Regions from separate parts of the Nocardioides sp. S5-5 genome, predicted to be linked through region 2. Evidence: riboswitches for the same ligand, from Rfam matches in the RefSeq annotation. Region 2 holds a riboswitch; the other holds the start of a gene.
The links. A riboswitch is a leader RNA that binds a small molecule or an ion and turns the genes downstream of it on or off. The one in region 2 is predicted to bind glycine.

Region 1: linked by a shared signal. The riboswitch ahead of gcvP (aminomethyl-transferring glycine dehydrogenase) and the one ahead of gcvT (glycine cleavage system aminomethyltransferase GcvT) in region 2 are both predicted to bind glycine.

Annotation. Positions count from the first base shown of each region.
Region 1 covers NZ_CP199913.1:2,497,772-2,505,750, forward strand. Annotated here, with positions in the region: gene ACUP6Y_RS11765 (DNA recombination protein RmuC) at 1-693, shown strand, start outside; gene ACUP6Y_RS11770 (acyl-CoA thioesterase domain-containing protein) at 970-1,812, opposite strand; gene ACUP6Y_RS11775 (serine hydrolase domain-containing protein) at 1,836-3,140, opposite strand; gene gcvP (aminomethyl-transferring glycine dehydrogenase) at 3,137-5,974, opposite strand; glycine riboswitch at 6,057-6,147, opposite strand; gene ACUP6Y_RS11785 (MerR family transcriptional regulator) at 6,181-6,780, opposite strand; gene ACUP6Y_RS11790 (bifunctional nuclease family protein) at 6,922-7,392, opposite strand; gene ftsR (transcriptional regulator FtsR) at 7,424-7,979, opposite strand, start outside.
Region 2 covers NZ_CP199913.1:2,018,552-2,026,530, forward strand. Annotated here, with positions in the region: gene ACUP6Y_RS09510 (putative bifunctional diguanylate cyclase/phosphodiesterase) at 1-1,410, shown strand, start outside; gene ACUP6Y_RS09515 (diguanylate cyclase domain-containing protein) at 1,497-2,942, opposite strand; gene ACUP6Y_RS09520 (L-serine ammonia-lyase) at 3,012-4,394, opposite strand; gene gcvH (glycine cleavage system protein GcvH) at 4,456-4,830, opposite strand; gene gcvT (glycine cleavage system aminomethyltransferase GcvT) at 4,844-5,962, opposite strand; glycine riboswitch at 6,016-6,117, opposite strand; glycine riboswitch at 6,118-6,213, opposite strand; gene ACUP6Y_RS09535 (SDR family NAD(P)-dependent oxidoreductase) at 6,299-7,810, shown strand; gene ACUP6Y_RS09540 (endonuclease/exonuclease/phosphatase family protein) at 7,905-7,979, shown strand, end outside.

The DNA.
Region 1 (7,979 bases), 480 kb from region 2:
GGCGGCAAGCAGATGGCGATCGACGCCAAGGCTCCCTACAACGCGTTCATGGGCGCCCAGCGCGAGGGCCTCGAGCCCGAGGCGCGTCAGCGCCTGCTCGACGACCACGCCCGCAAGGTCCGCGGCCACGTCGACGTCCTCGCCCAGAAGGGGTACTGGACCGGCCTCGCCGTCAGCCCCGAGTTCACCGTCGCCTTCATCCCCAACGAGCAGCTGCTCAACGCCGCCCTCGAGGTCGATCCGTCGCTCATGGAGCACGCCTTCAAGCAGGGCATCGTCCTGGCCACCCCGACCAACCTGTGGGGCATGCTCAAGACCGTCGCCTTCACCTGGAAGCAGGAGGCGCTCACCGAGGACGCCCAGGTGCTCTTCGAGCTCGGCCAGGTGCTCTACCGCCGCATCCTCAGGCTCTCCGAGCACGTCGACAAGCTCGGCCGCTCGATCCAGCGCAGCGTGAAGGACTTCAACAGCTTCACCGGCTCCCTCGAGCGCTCCGTCCTGCCCGCCGCCCGCAAGCTCAACGCCGCCGACCCGGTCGCCACCATCCCCGCCCCGAGCGAGATCGAGGAGACGCCCAAGGCGCTCACGTCGGGCGAGTTCGCCGCCCTCGCCGACCTCGACCGCGAGGAGCTCACCTTCGACTTCGACGTGGCCGTCGACGCCGAGATCGTGGACGACGCGCAGGCCGGCTGAGGACCTGCCTCCACGACCGTCCGTCCGCGCGACACCGGGGCCGGCCGTCCCTCCGGCCGCCGCAGGCGCCGGACGGGACACCCCGCGCGGCGATGTCGGGGTGCCGTCGGCGTGTGCAGGACATGCGGTGCCCGAAGCTGAGAGGCGCCGACGGCGGGGTCCTCGCTTCGAGCCGTGCGGGGTGTCTCGGTAGGTGCCGGAGGCGGCCGGAGGGACGGCCTCAGGCGGTGGCGGCCGGAGGGACGGCCTCAGGCGGTGGCGGCCGGAGGGACGGCCTCAGGCGGTGCCGCGCGGCTCCACCCCGCCGGACAGGTCGACGGTGCGGCGGGCGTTGGCGAGCGAGGTGACCGTGGCGGTGCCGATCGTCCCGGTGCTGTCGAACACCTCCGCGGCGCCGACCGCGATCCCGTCGGCTGCCATGTGGTCGGTGGCACGCAGTCCGAGCCGGGTGCTGTCCGGGAGCCGGCACAGCGCCAGGTCGATGTCGGTGTTGATGTGCTCGACGCCGCGGCTGCCCCAGTTGGTGACCATGCTGGTGGCGTCGGCGATCGAGGCGACGGCCTGGAACGGCGTGCAGTCCTCGCCCTGCACGATGGGGATCGCGGTCTGCCAGGTCTGGTGCCGGCCGGCGTTCTGGTGGTCGCCGAAGTCGTCGGACCACGCGGCCGCGCTGGCGAACCAGGGCACATGGTGCTCGCCGGGCTCGGGCAGCAGATCGGTGGGCGGCGGGGTGGGCCGCTGCCCCGGTGCCGTCCAGACCTCGCCGGCGACGTCGGTCGAGGGGGCGAGGAAGGTCGCGCCGGCACGGGCGACGATCTCGCCCTCCTGCTCGACGACGGCATCGAGCAGCACCAGCCGCGGGCCCTCGCGGACGATCCGGGCCGACGCGGTGGTGGTGATCATCCGGGCGGGACGGAACAGGTCGACGTGGTACCGCGCGGGCACCAGTCCGCCCCGGCCGGCGTCGGTGACGGCATGCTCGAGTGCCCGGGCGAGCAGGCCGCTCACGGCGACGCCGTGCATCTGGTCGTCGCGCCACAGGCTCTGCGCGAGCGGCAGCGGGTCGAAGCCGGCGGTGGACTGCTGGAACCAGGCGAACTGGAACGCGTTCTCGTTCACGGGGAGCATCATGCCCCCTCAGGTCACAGCCGCGGAGCAGGACCCCCGGGGATCGGCGCCCGTGGGTCGTACGGCGTGCGCGTCCAGATGAACGTGGCGCACTCCAGATGCCCGACGGTGCCGTCCGCGCGGCGCACGACACGGAGGGTCTCGCCGCGGTGGTAGCCCGCAAGGCCGCGGAACCCGTCGCCGGCGGGCTCGAAGCGCTCCTCGGTCTCCCCGGAGCGCAGGTCGTGCATCCGCAGCTCACCGTCGGCCCACTCGATGCCGAAGCCGGTGTTGCCCCAGAACCAGACCCCGAGCACCTCCGTGACGAGCTCGGGGACCGGCCGCGGCGACGGCCGCCACGGCATCACCGTCCCGGACGCGGGCCCCGGCTCGGCGGCGAGGAGCAGCCCCGGTACCCGCTCGGCGCCGAGGCCGGTGGTGGCGTCGGTGAGGGCCACCACGGCGTCGCGGGTCGACCGGTCGACGAACAGCGAGGCCATGAAGCCGGGCATGGAGCCGGTGTGACCGACCAGGGTGCGGCCGTCGACGGAGAGCAGCCGCAGCCCGAGTCCGTACGCCTCGGCGGGAGTGGCGCGCTCGGCCATCTCGGCGAGCGTCGCCGCGGCGAGCACCTCGGGGTGCCCGGTGACGAGGAAGTCCGCCCACCGCAGCAGGTCGCCGACGGTGCTCCACAGCTGTCCGGCCGGCGCCATCGCGCCGGTGTCGGAGTGCGGCTCGGCGGACAGGGTGTGGGCGAAGTGGTCGACGCTGCGGCCGGGCGCGTGGTCGTCCGGCGGGTGGTACGACGTCGCGCTCATCCCGAGCGGCTCGAGCAGCCGCGACCGCACGACCGACCACCACGACGCGTCCCGCAGCCGGGCGACCGCCTCGCCGAGGAGGGCGAAGCCGAGGTTGGAGTAGTGGTAGCACTCCCCTGCCGCGGCGACCCGACCGGAGCCGTCGTTGGCGGCGAGCAGGTCGGAGACGGAGCCGCCGTCGACGCGCTCCCACCACGCGCCGGCGGGCTCGCTCTGCAGGCCCGCGGTGTGGGCGAGCAGCTCACCCACCGTGGCCGAGCCGTAGCCGCCGGGCACGAACCGTCCGATCGGGTCGTCGAGCCCGAGCCTCCCCTCGTCACGGAGCTGGAGCACCAGCACCGCGGTGAGGGTCTTGGTGATCGACCCGATCCGGTACGACGACGCGCTGGTCACCTCACGCCCCGCCAGCACGCTCACCCAGCCCTGCCACACCGGCGTGCCGCCGCGGGCGACTGCTGCCGAGACGGAGGGCAGCCGGCCCGCGGCCTGCAGCGACGCCAGCGCGTCGTCGTACGAGGTCACTCGACGTAGGCGTCCATCGGCGGGCACGCGCAGACCAGGTTGCGGTCGCCGTAGGCCTGGTCGATGCGGGCGACCGGGGGCCAGTACTTGTCGGGCGAGATGCCTGCCGGGAAGACGGCCACCTCGCGGGAGTAGGAGCGGTCCCAGTCGCCGACGAGCGCGCGGGCGGTGTGGGGCGCGTGGTGCAGCGGCGAGTCGTCGACCGCCCACTCCCCCGAGCCGACCTTGTCGATCTCGCCCTTGATCGCGATCATCGCGTCGCAGAACCGGTCCAGCTCGGCCAGGTCCTCGGACTCGGTGGGCTCGACCATGAGCGTGCCGGCGACCGGGAAGGACATGGTCGGGGCGTGGAAGCCGTAGTCGACGAGCCGCTTGGCGACGTCGTCGACCGAGACGCCGGTCTCGGCGGTGATCGGGCGCAGGTCGAGGATGCACTCGTGGGCGACCAGGCCGGACTCGCCGCGGTAGAGAACCGGGAAGTGCTCGCCGAGACGGGCGGCGACGTAGTTGGCCGAGAGCACCGCGACGGCGGTCGCGCGGGTCAGGCCCGCGCCGCCCATCATCCGGATGTAGGCCCACGAGATGGGCAGGATGCCGGCGGAGCCGAACGGCGCCGCGCTGATCGCGCCGGTGCCCTCACGCCGAGTGGCGTCGGGGTGCAGCGGGTGCGTGGGCAGGTACGGCGCCAGGTGGGCGCGCACCGCGACCGGGCCGACGCCGGGGCCACCGCCGCCGTGGGGGATGCAGAACGTCTTGTGCAGGTTGAGGTGCGAGACGTCGCCGCCGAACCTGCCAGGGGCGGCGTAGCCGAGCAGCGCGTTGAAGTTCGCCCCGTCGATGTAGACCTGGCCGCCGTGCTCGTGGACCAGGTCGCACAGCTCGGTGATGGTCTCCTCGTAGACGCCGTGGGTCGAGGGGTAGGTGACCATGATCGCGGCGAGCGTCTCGGCGTGCTGCTCGCACTTCGCGCGCAGGTCGGCGAGATCGACGGTGCCGTCGTCGGCGGCCTTGACCACCACGACCTTCATGCCGGCCATCACCGCGGAGGCCGGGTTGGTGCCATGGGCCGAGGACGGGATCAGGCAGACGTCGCGCTGGCCCTGGCCGTTGGCCCGGTGGTAGTTGCGGATGGCGAGCATGCCGGCGTACTCGCCCTGGGCGCCGGCGTTGGGCTGGATCGAGACCCGGTCGTAGCCGGTCACCTCGGCGAGCCAGCCCTCGAGCTGGTCGATCAGCTGTCGATAGCCGTCGGCGTCCGCGGCCGGCGCGAACGGGTGCAGGTTGGCGAACCCGGCCAGCGAGATCGGCTCCATCTCGGTGGTCGCGTTGAGCTTCATCGTGCAGGAGCCGAGCGGGATCATGCCGCGGTCGAGCGCGTAGTCGCGATTCGAGAGCCGCGCCAGGTAGCGCAGCATCGAGGTCTCGTTGTGATGGGTGTTGAACACCGGGTGGGTGAGGAACCCGGTGGTGCGCTCGAGGTCCTCGGGCAGCCCCGCGTCCCCCTCCGCCGACACGGCGGACACGCCGAAGGCGCCGAGCACGGCGACCAGGGTGGCCTCCCCCGCGGTCTCGCCGAAGGCGACGGCGACCGTGTCGGCGTCGACGATGCGCAGGTGGATCGACGCCTCGCGGGCGGCGGCCACGACGGCCTCCGCGCGCCCCGGCACCCGGACGGTGAGGGTGTCGAAGAAGGAGTCGTTGACGACCTCGACGCCCGCGGCCGCGAGCGAGGCGGCGGCGCGGCGGGCCAGGTCGTGGATGTCCCCTGCGATCGCTCGCAGTCCCTCGGGACCGTGGTAGACGGCGTACATGCCCGCGGTGACGGCGAGCAGAACCTGGGCGGTGCAGATGTTGGACGTCGCCTTGTCGCGGCGGATGTGCTGCTCGCGGGTCTGCAGTGCCAGACGGTACGCCGGACGGCCCTCCGCGTCGACCGAGACGCCGACCAGGCGCCCGGGCAGCTGGCGCTCGAGACCCTCGCGCACCGCCATGAAGCCGGCGTGCGGGCCGCCGTAGAACAGCGGGACGCCGAGGCGCTGGGCCGAGCCGACGACGACGTCGGCGCCGAGGGTGCCGGGGGCCTCGAGCAGGGTGAGCGCGAGCAGGTCGGCCGCGACGACGGCCAGGCCGCCGCGCTCGTGGACGGCGTCGACGAGCGGCTTCAGGTCGGCGACCCGGCCGGAGGCGCCCGGGTACTGGACCAGCACTCCGCAGACGTCGCCGTCGGGCAGCCCCGCGGAGAGGTCGGCGACCAGGATCTCGATGCCGAGGCCCTCGCAACGGGTGGCGACCACGTCGATGGTCTGCGGCAGCGCGTCGGCGTCGACGACGAACGGGCCGTGCGCCTTCGCCCCCTTGTTCCTGGGGAGTGCGCGGTGCGCCAGGGCCACGGCCTCAGCCGCGGCGGTGCCCTCGTCGAGCAGCGACGACCCGGCGGTGTGGAGGCCCGTCAGGTCCGCGACCATGGTCTGGAAGTTGATGAGGGCCTCGAGCCGGCCCTGGGAGATCTCCGGCTGGTAGGGCGTGTAGGCGGTGTACCAGCTCGGGTCCTCGAGCACGTTGCGCCGGATCACCGCCGGGGTCACGGTGGCGTGGTAGCCCAGACCGATCATCGACTCACCGGGGACGTTCGCGCCGGCCAGCGCCCGCAGCTCGGCCGCGGCCGTCTCCTCGTCGACGCCGGCGGGCAGTCCCAGCGGGTCGGTGGACCGGATCGACTTCGGGACGGCCGCGTCCATCAGCGCATCGAGGGAGGCGTGGCCGAGACGGTCGAGCATGGTCTCGACCTGGGTGTCGTCCGGGCCGATGTGACGGGTGACGAAGGGGGCGCTCATGGCTAGGCGTGCTCCTGGGGTGGGGTCGACATCGATCGAGCCCTCCCCCTCTGTCAGCGCATCACTGCACCTTCAGAGTCGCCTGCTCCACACGGTCCTGGCGCCTGAGAGGTTCCGGGGAGGGATTGCCCCTTCGGCGCAGGCACGGGACCTGACTCTCCCGTGCGGCATCAACAGCGGCTACAGCCTACAGGTACGACGACCCGTCAGCCGACGTTGCGCGCCGCACGACGGGCGGCGAGCTCGTCTCCGGTGATCGGCGTGGCCGGGGCCGACTCGTTGGCGTGCTCGCTCGGGAGCTCGGCCAGCGTGCCCTCGATCTCGCGCCACACACCGCCGATCGCGATGCCGAACACGCCCTGTCCGCCCTGCAGCAGGTCGATGACCTCGTCGTTGCTCGTGCATTCGTAGACCGAGGCGCCGTCGCTCATCAAGGTGACCTGGGTGAGGTCGTCGGTGCCGCGCTCGCGCAGGTGGCTGACCGCGGTGCGGATGTTCTGCAGCGAGATGCCGGCATCGAGGAGCCGCTTGATGATCTTGAGGATCAAGATGTCGCGGAAGCTGTAGAGACGCTGCGAGCCGGAGCCCTTGGCTCCGCGCACGCTCGGCTCGATCAGGCCGGTGCGGGCCCAGTAGTCGAGCTGGCGGTAGGTGATGCCGGCGGCGTTGCAGGCGGTGGGGCCGCGGTAGCCGAGGTCGCTCGGCAGAGGCGAGACGTCATCGGTGAACAGCAGACCCTGCTCCTGCGCGGCAGCGGTCGCCGCGGTCACGTCCTGGCCGACCTTCTCGGGCTGCTGCTCGTTCACGGATCCTCCAGGTCGGGCGCTTCAGGCAAGGGGGGATTGCACTGCTGTCATTTCGACTCTCTCACGGTACGGCCGGGGTGTCGGGCCGGTCAAAGACGTGACCGGGCGTGTCGCCGAAAACCCTCACCCTGAGGCTGAGACTCACCCCTCGGCGCCGAAGTCCTCGGGCGAGACGTGGTCGAGGAACTCGCGGAACGCCTCGACCTCGTCCTCCTCCTCGGCCGGCGCGGCGAGCCCGGCCTCGGCGAGTACGTCGTCGGAGCAGTAGATGGTCGTGCCGGTGCGCAGCGCGAGCGCGATCGAGTCGGAGGGTCGGGCGCTGACCTCGACGCCGGAGGCGAAGACCAGGGTCGCGTAGAAGACGTTGTCGCGCACGTCGGTGATCCGGACCTCGCTCAGCTCGTTCCCGGTCGCGGTGAGCACGTCCTTCATCAGGTCGTGGGTCAACGGCCGCGGGGGGACGACGCCCTGCTGCGCGAAGGCGATCGCCGTCGCCTCCACGGCGCCGATCCAGATCGGCAGGTAGCGCTCACCGCCCACCTCCCGCAGCAGCACGATCGGCTGGTTGGAGGGCATCTCCACCCGGACACCCATCACGTCGACCTCGCGCATGCGTCCAGCCTACTGCGTCGGGGGTGCGGACTCAGATGCGGCGCAGGCCCGCCTTCACCAAGGTGGCGTGCAGTCGCACCGACAGCGCGGCGATCTCGCTGACCGCCTCCTCGGCACGCGCGCTCGCCCCGGCGTCGCGGCCCTTGCGGGGCGTGACGACCTGCTGAATCAGCCCGACCTCGCGATCGGCGGCGGAGCGGAAGGCGCGCAGGTGTCGCGGCTCGATGCCGTAGTCGGCCAGCTCGCGCGCGGTCTGGGCGATCACCAGCGCGTCGGTGTCGTAGTGCCCGGTCGGCGACGGGCTGATCAGCGCGAAGGACTCGAGCTGCGCGAGCAGGTCCTCGTCGATCTCGGCGACCTTGACCAGCTCCTTGCGCGAGAGCCGCAGCCGGTCGGTGCGGCGGAACGACTCGGGCGCGGGCAGCCCGTCGGCCCCGAGCGCGACGGTCGGCACGGTCGGGACGACCGGCTCCGGCTCCGGCGGGGTCAGGCCCCGGTCGATGGCGTCGAGATGCTCGCCGATCACCTTGAGCGGCAGGTAGTGGTCGCGCTGCATCCGCAGGATGTAGCGCAGCCGCTCGATGTCG
Region 2 (7,979 bases):
CCGGTGCCGGTCCACGAGTGGATCGTGCCGCTCGCCCCGGAGGACGGCGCCCCGGGCGGCTTCCTCGTCGTGGCCCACGACATCACCCACCGGATCGAGGCGCGCGAGCGGATCGAGCACATCGTCACCCACGACAGCCTCACCAACCTCCCGAACCGCTCGCTGCTGGTCCGCCACCTCGACCAGGCGCTGGAGCGGGCCGAGTGCGGCACCACCGAGCTGGCGCTGGTGCTCATCGACCTCGACCAGTTCAAGCGGATCAACGACTCGCTGGGGCACCACATCGGTGACGAGCTGCTGATCGTCGTAGCCGAGCGGCTGCTGGCCTGGACCCGGTCCCACGACCTCGTCGCCCGACTGGGGGGCGACGAGTTCGTGATCGTGTTGGAGGACCTGGTCCCCGGCACCGACCTGGACCGGCGCCTGGCGGACCTGATGGCCGACGTGCTCGCGCCCGTCGTGCTCCACGGCTACGAGCTCGCGGTCACGGCCAGCGTCGGCGGGACGCGCTGCCCCGCCGACGGCCGTGACCCCGGGACGCTGCTGAAGAACGTCGACATCGCGATGTACCAGGCCAAGGCGGCCGGCCGCAACGAGATCCGCTGGTTCGAGCCGGCGATGCTGGCGGAGAACAACGACCGGCTCGCGTTGTCCGCGGCGCTGCGCCAGGCACTCGACCACGACGAGCTCTCGCTGGTCTACCAGCCCCAGGTGGACCTCCTCACCGGCGAGGTCGTCGGCGTCGAGGCGCTGGCCCGCTGGACCAGCCCGACCCTCGGTCCGGTCCCGCCGGACCGGTTCATCCCGGTCGCCGAGGACGGCGGCATGATCGCCCAGCTCGGCGGCTGGGTGCTCGCCACCGCCTGCTCCTCGCTCGCCCGGGTCCAAGAGCAGCTCGGCCGCCCGCTGCGGCTCGCCGTCAACGTCTCGCCTCGCCAGCTGCGGGGACGGGCCTGGCTCGACGACATCGCGACGGCCATCGAGCTCGCCGGCATCCAGCCCTCCCAGCTCGAGGTCGAGATCACCGAGGGCCTGCTCATCGAGGACCACGGCGACGTGGTCGCGATGCTGGAGTCGCTGCGCTCGCTCGGCGTGTCGATCGTGGTCGACGACTTCGGCTGCGGCTACAGCAGCCTCGCCTACCTGACCCGGTTCCCCATCGACAAGCTCAAGATCGACCGCTCGTTCGTCCAGGAGATCAGCACCGCCGAGAACGCCGCCATCGTCGACGCCATCATCGTGATGGCCCACGCCCTCGGCATGACCGTGGTCGCCGAGGGCGTCGAGACCCCCGCCCAGGAGCGGTACCTGCGGGAGCGGGGGTGCGACGAGGTGCAGGGCTACCTGTACAGCCCCGGCGTCCCCGCCGGCTCGCTGGAGATGGTGGCCCGGGCGCTGTCGCGTACCTAGATGACCAACTCTTGCCCTGGGGCGTCGCGGCCGGGTGCCGTCGGTCGTGGCCCGGCGGTAGACACGCCGGCCACGCAACCGCCGGCTCAGCCACGAGCAGGCGCGCCTGCTGCCGCGCGAGGCCCTGCCGGCCATCGCGCGGCCGGTGCTCCCCGGTCGCTGAGCCCCCGCCCGGCCGGCTTGGCGTCGTACATCGCCCGGTCGGCGGCGGCCAGCAGCGAGCGCGGCGTGCTGGTGCGCTCCGAGACGACGGCGCCGACGCTCGCCGTGATCCGGTCGTACGGCGCGTCCGCGGCCTGACCGTAGGGCAGTGCCACCCGCCGGCGGATCCGCTCGGCGCACAGCTCCAGCTCCGCCGGGTCGCCCAACCCGGGGCAGAGCACGACGAACTCGTCGCCGCCGAGCCGCGCCACCGTGTCGCCGGGCCGGGTCACGTCGGTGAGCCGGCCGGCGATCTCGACCAGCAGCAGGTCGCCCTCCTCGTGGCCCCACGCGTCGTTGACCGACTTGAAGCCGTCGAGGTCGAGCAGCAGCACGCCCACCGTCTCGGGCGGCTCCTGGCGCAGCAGCTCCTCGAGGCGCTGGTTGAGCAGAGCCCGGTTGGCCAGGCCGGTCAGCGGGTCGCGCAGGGCCAGGTCCCGCAGCTCGGCGATCAGCTCGTTGCGCGAGTCGCGGAACAGCGCGAGCGTCAGCACGACCACGGCGAGCGCGCCGACCATGCCCTGCGCCAGCAGCGCCTGCTCCTGCGGCGCCATGTCCTGCAGTGCGCCGCGGTCGAGCAGCGTGGCGCCCATGATCGTGGCGCCCGCGCCGGTCAGGAAGACCGTGCTCGTCGTGGTCGAGAACCGCAGCGAGACCCACATCGCGGGCAGCATCACCCCGAAGGCGTTGGGGTGGCCGGGGTTGAGCCAGAACACCCGGGCGAACACGACGCAGACCAGCGCGGCGCACGCGAGCGTCTCGGCCACCCGGGTCAGCGTCAGCGCCGGCGGCCGCCATCGGGCGTCGCGCAACCGCAGCACCACCGCCACCCCGGCCAGTGCGGTCACGCCGTTGCGGACCGCGAACAGCGCGAACGTGCGCAGCAGGTCGTCTTGGCCCTCGGCGGCGAACCAGAGCACGGCCAGCGCCGCCGCCACCAGGGTGCCGGCCACGATCGCCCCGACCAGCCGGCCGAGGTCGGCCGGCTCCCGCAGCCGGACCGGGCGGTCGCCGTACCGCAGGACGGCGGCCGTGACCGCGGCCAGCGCGACGTTGACCAGCACGAACCAGGCCGACAGGTCAGCCGCGGCGCCGGTCGTCAGGTTGACGCCGAAGGTGAGTGCGGCGAGCCCGGTCCAGTGGAGGGCCGCCGGCACCCGTGGGAGGCCGGATGCGTGCAGCCCCCAGAGCACGGCGACCGCGGCGGCGGGCCACACGAGCGACACCTCGCTGCCCTCCACCCGGGTCGCCCGCCCGGCGAGGATGGCCAGCGCGTACGCCACCGCGAACCCGGGCCCGGGCAGCATGGCCTTGGAGACGCGTCGTGCCACGGCTCGTGCTCCCCTCTCGTCGACGGCTCTCACGGGGCACATCGGCAGGAGGGACGACGACCCAAGCAGTCAGCATTCGATCACGTTGACGGCCAGGCCGCCGCGTGAGGTCTCCTTGTACTTCGTCTTCATGTCGCGCCCCGTCTCGCGCATCGTCTTGAGAGCCTTGTCGAGGCTGACCTTGTGGGCTCCGGAGCCGTGGATGGCGAGCCGGGCGGCGTTGATCGCCTTGACCGAGGCGATGGCGTTGCGCTCGATGCAGGGGATCTGGACCAGCCCGCCGACCGGGTCGCAGGTGAGACCGAGGTTGTGCTCGATGCCGATCTCGGCGGCGTTCTCGACCTGCTCGGGGGAGCCGCCGAGGACCTCGCACAGGGCGCCGGCGGCCATCGCGCAGGCCGAGCCGACCTCGCCCTGGCAGCCGACCTCCGCGCCGGAGATGGAGGCGTTCATCTTGGCCAGGATGCCGATCGCGGCGCCGGTCAGCAGGAACCGGACGATGCCGTCGTCGACCTGCTCGGGCGTCAGGTCCCTGGCGACGAAGCGCACCCAGTACTGCAGCACCGCGGGCACGATGCCGGCGGCGCCGTTGGTGGGCGCGGTCACGATCCGGCCGCCGGAGGCGTTCTGCTCGTTGACCGCGAGCGCGAACAGGTTGACCCAGTCGATGACGTCGAGCGGATCCTGACTGCCGGCCGCGCAGAGCTTCGCATGCAGCTCGGGTGCGCGACGGGGGACCTTGAGGCCGCCCGGGAGGACGCCCTCGCGGTGGCAGCCCTCCTCGATGCAGGCGGCCATCACCCGCCAGATCTCCAGCAGCCCGGTCCGCACCTCGGCCTCGGTGCGCCAGGTCAGCTCGTTGGCGAGCATCACGTCGGAGACGCTCATCTCGGCCTCGCGGCACACGGCGAGCAGCTCGCCGCCGGTCGTGAACGGGTGCGGCAGCACCGTGTCGTCCACGACCACCCGGTCCGCGCCGACCTGGGTCTCGTCGACCACGAAGCCGCCGCCCACCGAGTAGTAGGTGCGAGCGCGCAGCTCGGCGCCCTCGGCGTCGTACGCCGTGAACACCATGCCGTTCGGGTGCGCGGGCAGCGACTGGCGGCGGTGCATGACGACGTCGTCGGCCTCGAAGCGGACGGCCCGCTCGCCGGCGATCCGGAGCTGCTCGTGCTCGAGGATCGCGGCCACCCGGGCGTCGTACGTCGCGGTGTCGGTGGTCGCCGGGTCGTCACCCTCGAGCCCGAGGATCACGGCCTTGACCGAGCCGTGGCCGTGCCCGGTCGCGCCGAGCGAGCCGAACAGCTCCGCCCGCACCCGCGCGACCCGCGGCAGCTCCCCGTCGACCGCGAGGCCGGTGGCGAAGGTGCGCGCCGCCCGCATCGGGCCGACCGTGTGGGACGACGACGGCCCGATGCCGATGGAGTAGAGGTCGAAGACGCTCAGCGCCATCGGGTCACTCGCTCCTGCGTTCCATGATTCGACGGTACAGCCGCCCGCATGGACCCCGCTGTCACGTCGAGGCGATCAGGGAGTCGTAGGCCGCCGCGTCCATCAGCTCGCCGGTCGCGGTCACCTTGACGACGAACAGCCAGCCCTGGCCGAACGGGTCGCTGTTGACCAGGCTCGGGTCGGCGTCGACGGCGTCGTTGACCTCGACCACCTCGCCGGTGACCGGGGCGTACAGGTCGCTGACCGACTTGGTCGACTCGAGCTCGCCGCAGGACTCGCCGGCGGTGACGGCGGTGCCGACGGCGGGCAGGTCGACGTACACGACGTCGCCGAGGGCGTCCGCGGCATAGGCGGTCACGCCGACCTTGGCGGTGTCGCCGTCGACGGCGATCCACTCGTGCTCGGCGGTGTACCGGAGGTGGGTGGGGTTGCTCATGGGGTTCTCCTGCTCAGCGGCTGCGGGTGTAGAAGGGGAGCTCGACGACGTCGGCGTCCTCGAGGGTGCCGCGCAGCGACACCTGGAGTCGGGTGCCGACCGCCGACAGGGCGACCGGCACGTAGGCCATCGCGATCGGCCTCTCCAGCGTGGGGGAGGGCGACCCGCTGGTGATGACGCCGACCTCGGCACCGCCGGCCGGGTCGAGGACCGGGTAGCCGGCGCGCGGGGAGCGGCGACCGGTGGCGGCCAGGCCGACGAGGACCCGTTGGGGGCCCTCCGCCTTGCGCTTCGCGAGCGCTGCCTGGCCGACGAAGCCCTCGGGCTTGTCGAGGACGACGACCCGGCCCAGACCGGCCTCGTACGGCGTGGTGGCCCGGTCGAGCTCGTGGCCGTAGAGCGGCATCCCGGCCTCGAGGCGCAGCGTGTCGCGGCAGGCGAGTCCGGCGGGGACCAGGCCGTGTGCCTCGCCGGCCGTGCTGAGCGCCTCCCAGACGGCGGCGGCGTCACCCGGCTTGCAGTAGACCTCGAAGCCGTCCTCGCCGGTGTAGCCGGTGCGGGCGAGCAGCACGTCGATGCCGGCGACCGTGCCGGCGTCGATCGCGTAGTACCTCAGCGACGGCACGTCGAGCTCGGTCAGCCCGGACAGGATCTCCGCGGACGCGGGGCCCTGGACCGCCAGCAGCGCCCAGTGCGCCGACGTGTCCCGGACCGTGACGTCGTACCCCCCGGCGCGGGCGACCAGCTCGGGGGCGACGACCGCGACGTTGCCGGCGTTCGCGACGACGAGGTAGTGCTCCTCGGCGAGCCGGTAGACGACGAGGTCGTCGATGATCCCGCCGTCCTCGGCGCAGATCATCGAGTAGCGCGCCCGGCCCACGCCGATCGCGGACGGCCGGCCGACCAGCGCGTGGTCCAGCGCGTTGCCCGCGCCGGGGCCGGTCAGCTCGATCTCGCCCATGTGGGTGAGGTCGAACAGCCCGGCCGTCGTCCGCACGGCGCGGTGCTCGACGCTCTCCGAGCCGTAGCGGACCGGCATCTGCCAGCCCGCGAAGTCGGTGAACGACGCGCCGAGGGCGATATGGACGTCGTGGAGCGGAGTGAGCCGTGGGGTCACGGAAGGTGTGGTCATCGGGAGGCTTCCTCGTGGAGCGCACGGCGTGTGCCGCGCGCGTGGCTGGGCTGCCTCCCCGCTCTGTCATCGCTACCTGAGAGCTTCACCGCCCGTCGGGCGGCTTGCACCGTGGGTGCGGGCCGGTGGGTCCGGTCCGTCTTTCCAGAGTTCGCCTCGTCCCGGCGGTCAGGGGGCCTGAGAGATTCTTGGGGAGATTTGCTCCTTCGGCGCCCGTCCTCGTGGGACTGGGACTCTCCCGCCGGGGTTCGAACGGCGCGATGTTCAGTTGTGACGCCGGTCATGGCGTGGGGCGAGCATACGGCATCCGGCGGCCGGTCCCCGTACCATCGGGCGGTGCCTCGCCCCGACTCCGCCGAGCGGCTGACCGGGATCGACCCGGACGAGCTCGCGATCACCCTCAAGGTCCTCCGTCAGGTCCCGCTGCTCGACCCCGAGCACGAGGACGTGCGCACCATGAAGCGGGCGGCGTCGTACATGTACAAGCTGATCAAGAAGCAGCGGCGCGCCGAGATCCGGCTGGAGCGGCAGCGTCACGACCAGGACGTCATCGAGAGGACGGCGACCGGCTCGCCGATGCGGATCGACGACGAGACCGCCGGCATCCCGCTGGTCTCCACCGCGCAGGGCGCGTTCGCCGGTGAGCTGCTCACCGCGCGTGGGTGCTACATCTGCAAGGAGGACTTCACCCTGGTCGACGCGTTCTACCACTGGCTGTGCCCGCGCTGCGCCGCGATGAGCCACGCCAAGCGCGACCAGCGCACCGACCTCACCGGCAAGCGCGCGCTGCTCACGGGTGGTCGCGCCAAGATCGGCATGTACATCGCGCTGCGCCTGCTCCGCGACGGCGCGCACACCACGATCACCACCCGGTTCCCGAAGGACGCCGTCCGCCGGTTCGCCGCGATGGAGGACTCCGCCGAGTGGCTGCACCGGCTCAAGGTCGTCGGCATCGACCTGCGCGACCCCACCCAGGTCATCGCGCTGACCGACGACGTCGCCGCGGACGGCCCGCTCGACATCATCATCAACAACGCGTGCCAGACCGTACGACGCCTGCCGGGCGCCTACACGCACCTCACCGAGGGCGAGCTGGCGCCGCTGCCCACCGGGATCGAGCTGCCCGAGATGGTGGCCTTCGACCGGATCTCCGAGGCGCACCCGGCGGCGATCGCCGGCGCCCTGGCCGACCACGCCGTCGCCCACCACGAGGGGGAGTCGGCCGAGGCGGCGCTGGCGGCCCACAATGCCGCCTCGATGACCGCGCTCGCGCTGAAGGCCGGCGGCGCCTCGCTCGAGCAGCACCTGGCCGGCACCGCGATCGACGCCGGCGGGCTGATCCCCGACATCCAGGACAACAACTCCTGGACCCAGGTGCTCGACGAGGTCGACCCGTTGGAGCTGCTCGAGGTGCAGTTCTGCAACTCGATCGCGCCCTTCCTGATCAACTCCCGGCTGCGCCCGGCGCTGCGGGCCGCCGTCCAGAACGGCGCCCGCCGCGCGTACATCGTCAACGTCTCGGCGATGGAGGGCCAGTTCTCCCGTCGCTACAAGGGCGCCGGGCACCCGCACACCAACATGGCCAAGGCCGCGCTCAACATGATGACCCGCACCTCGTCGGGCGAGATGTTCGAGACCGACCGGATCCTGATGACGGCCGTCGACACCGGCTGGATCACCGACGAGCGACCGCACCACGAGAAGCTGCGGATCGCCGCCGAGGGCTGGCACGCGCCGCTCGACCTGGTCGACGGCGCGGCCCGGGTCTACGACCCGATCGTGCGTGGCGAGGCGGGGGAGGACCTGTACGGCTGCTTCGTGAAGGACTACGAGCCCTCGCCCTGGTGAGCTGCCGGTCCCGGATCCCGATCCGACCGGTATGTCATCACCCATTTTGGGGATCGACCTGCATGTGGCGTCCCTTTGCGAGAAAGTAGAGCCCATGCGTCGTCTGCTCTGCCTCCTGACCGTTCTCGCCGTCGCGCTCGGCGTGCTGTCCGCGCTCTCGCCCGCGGGC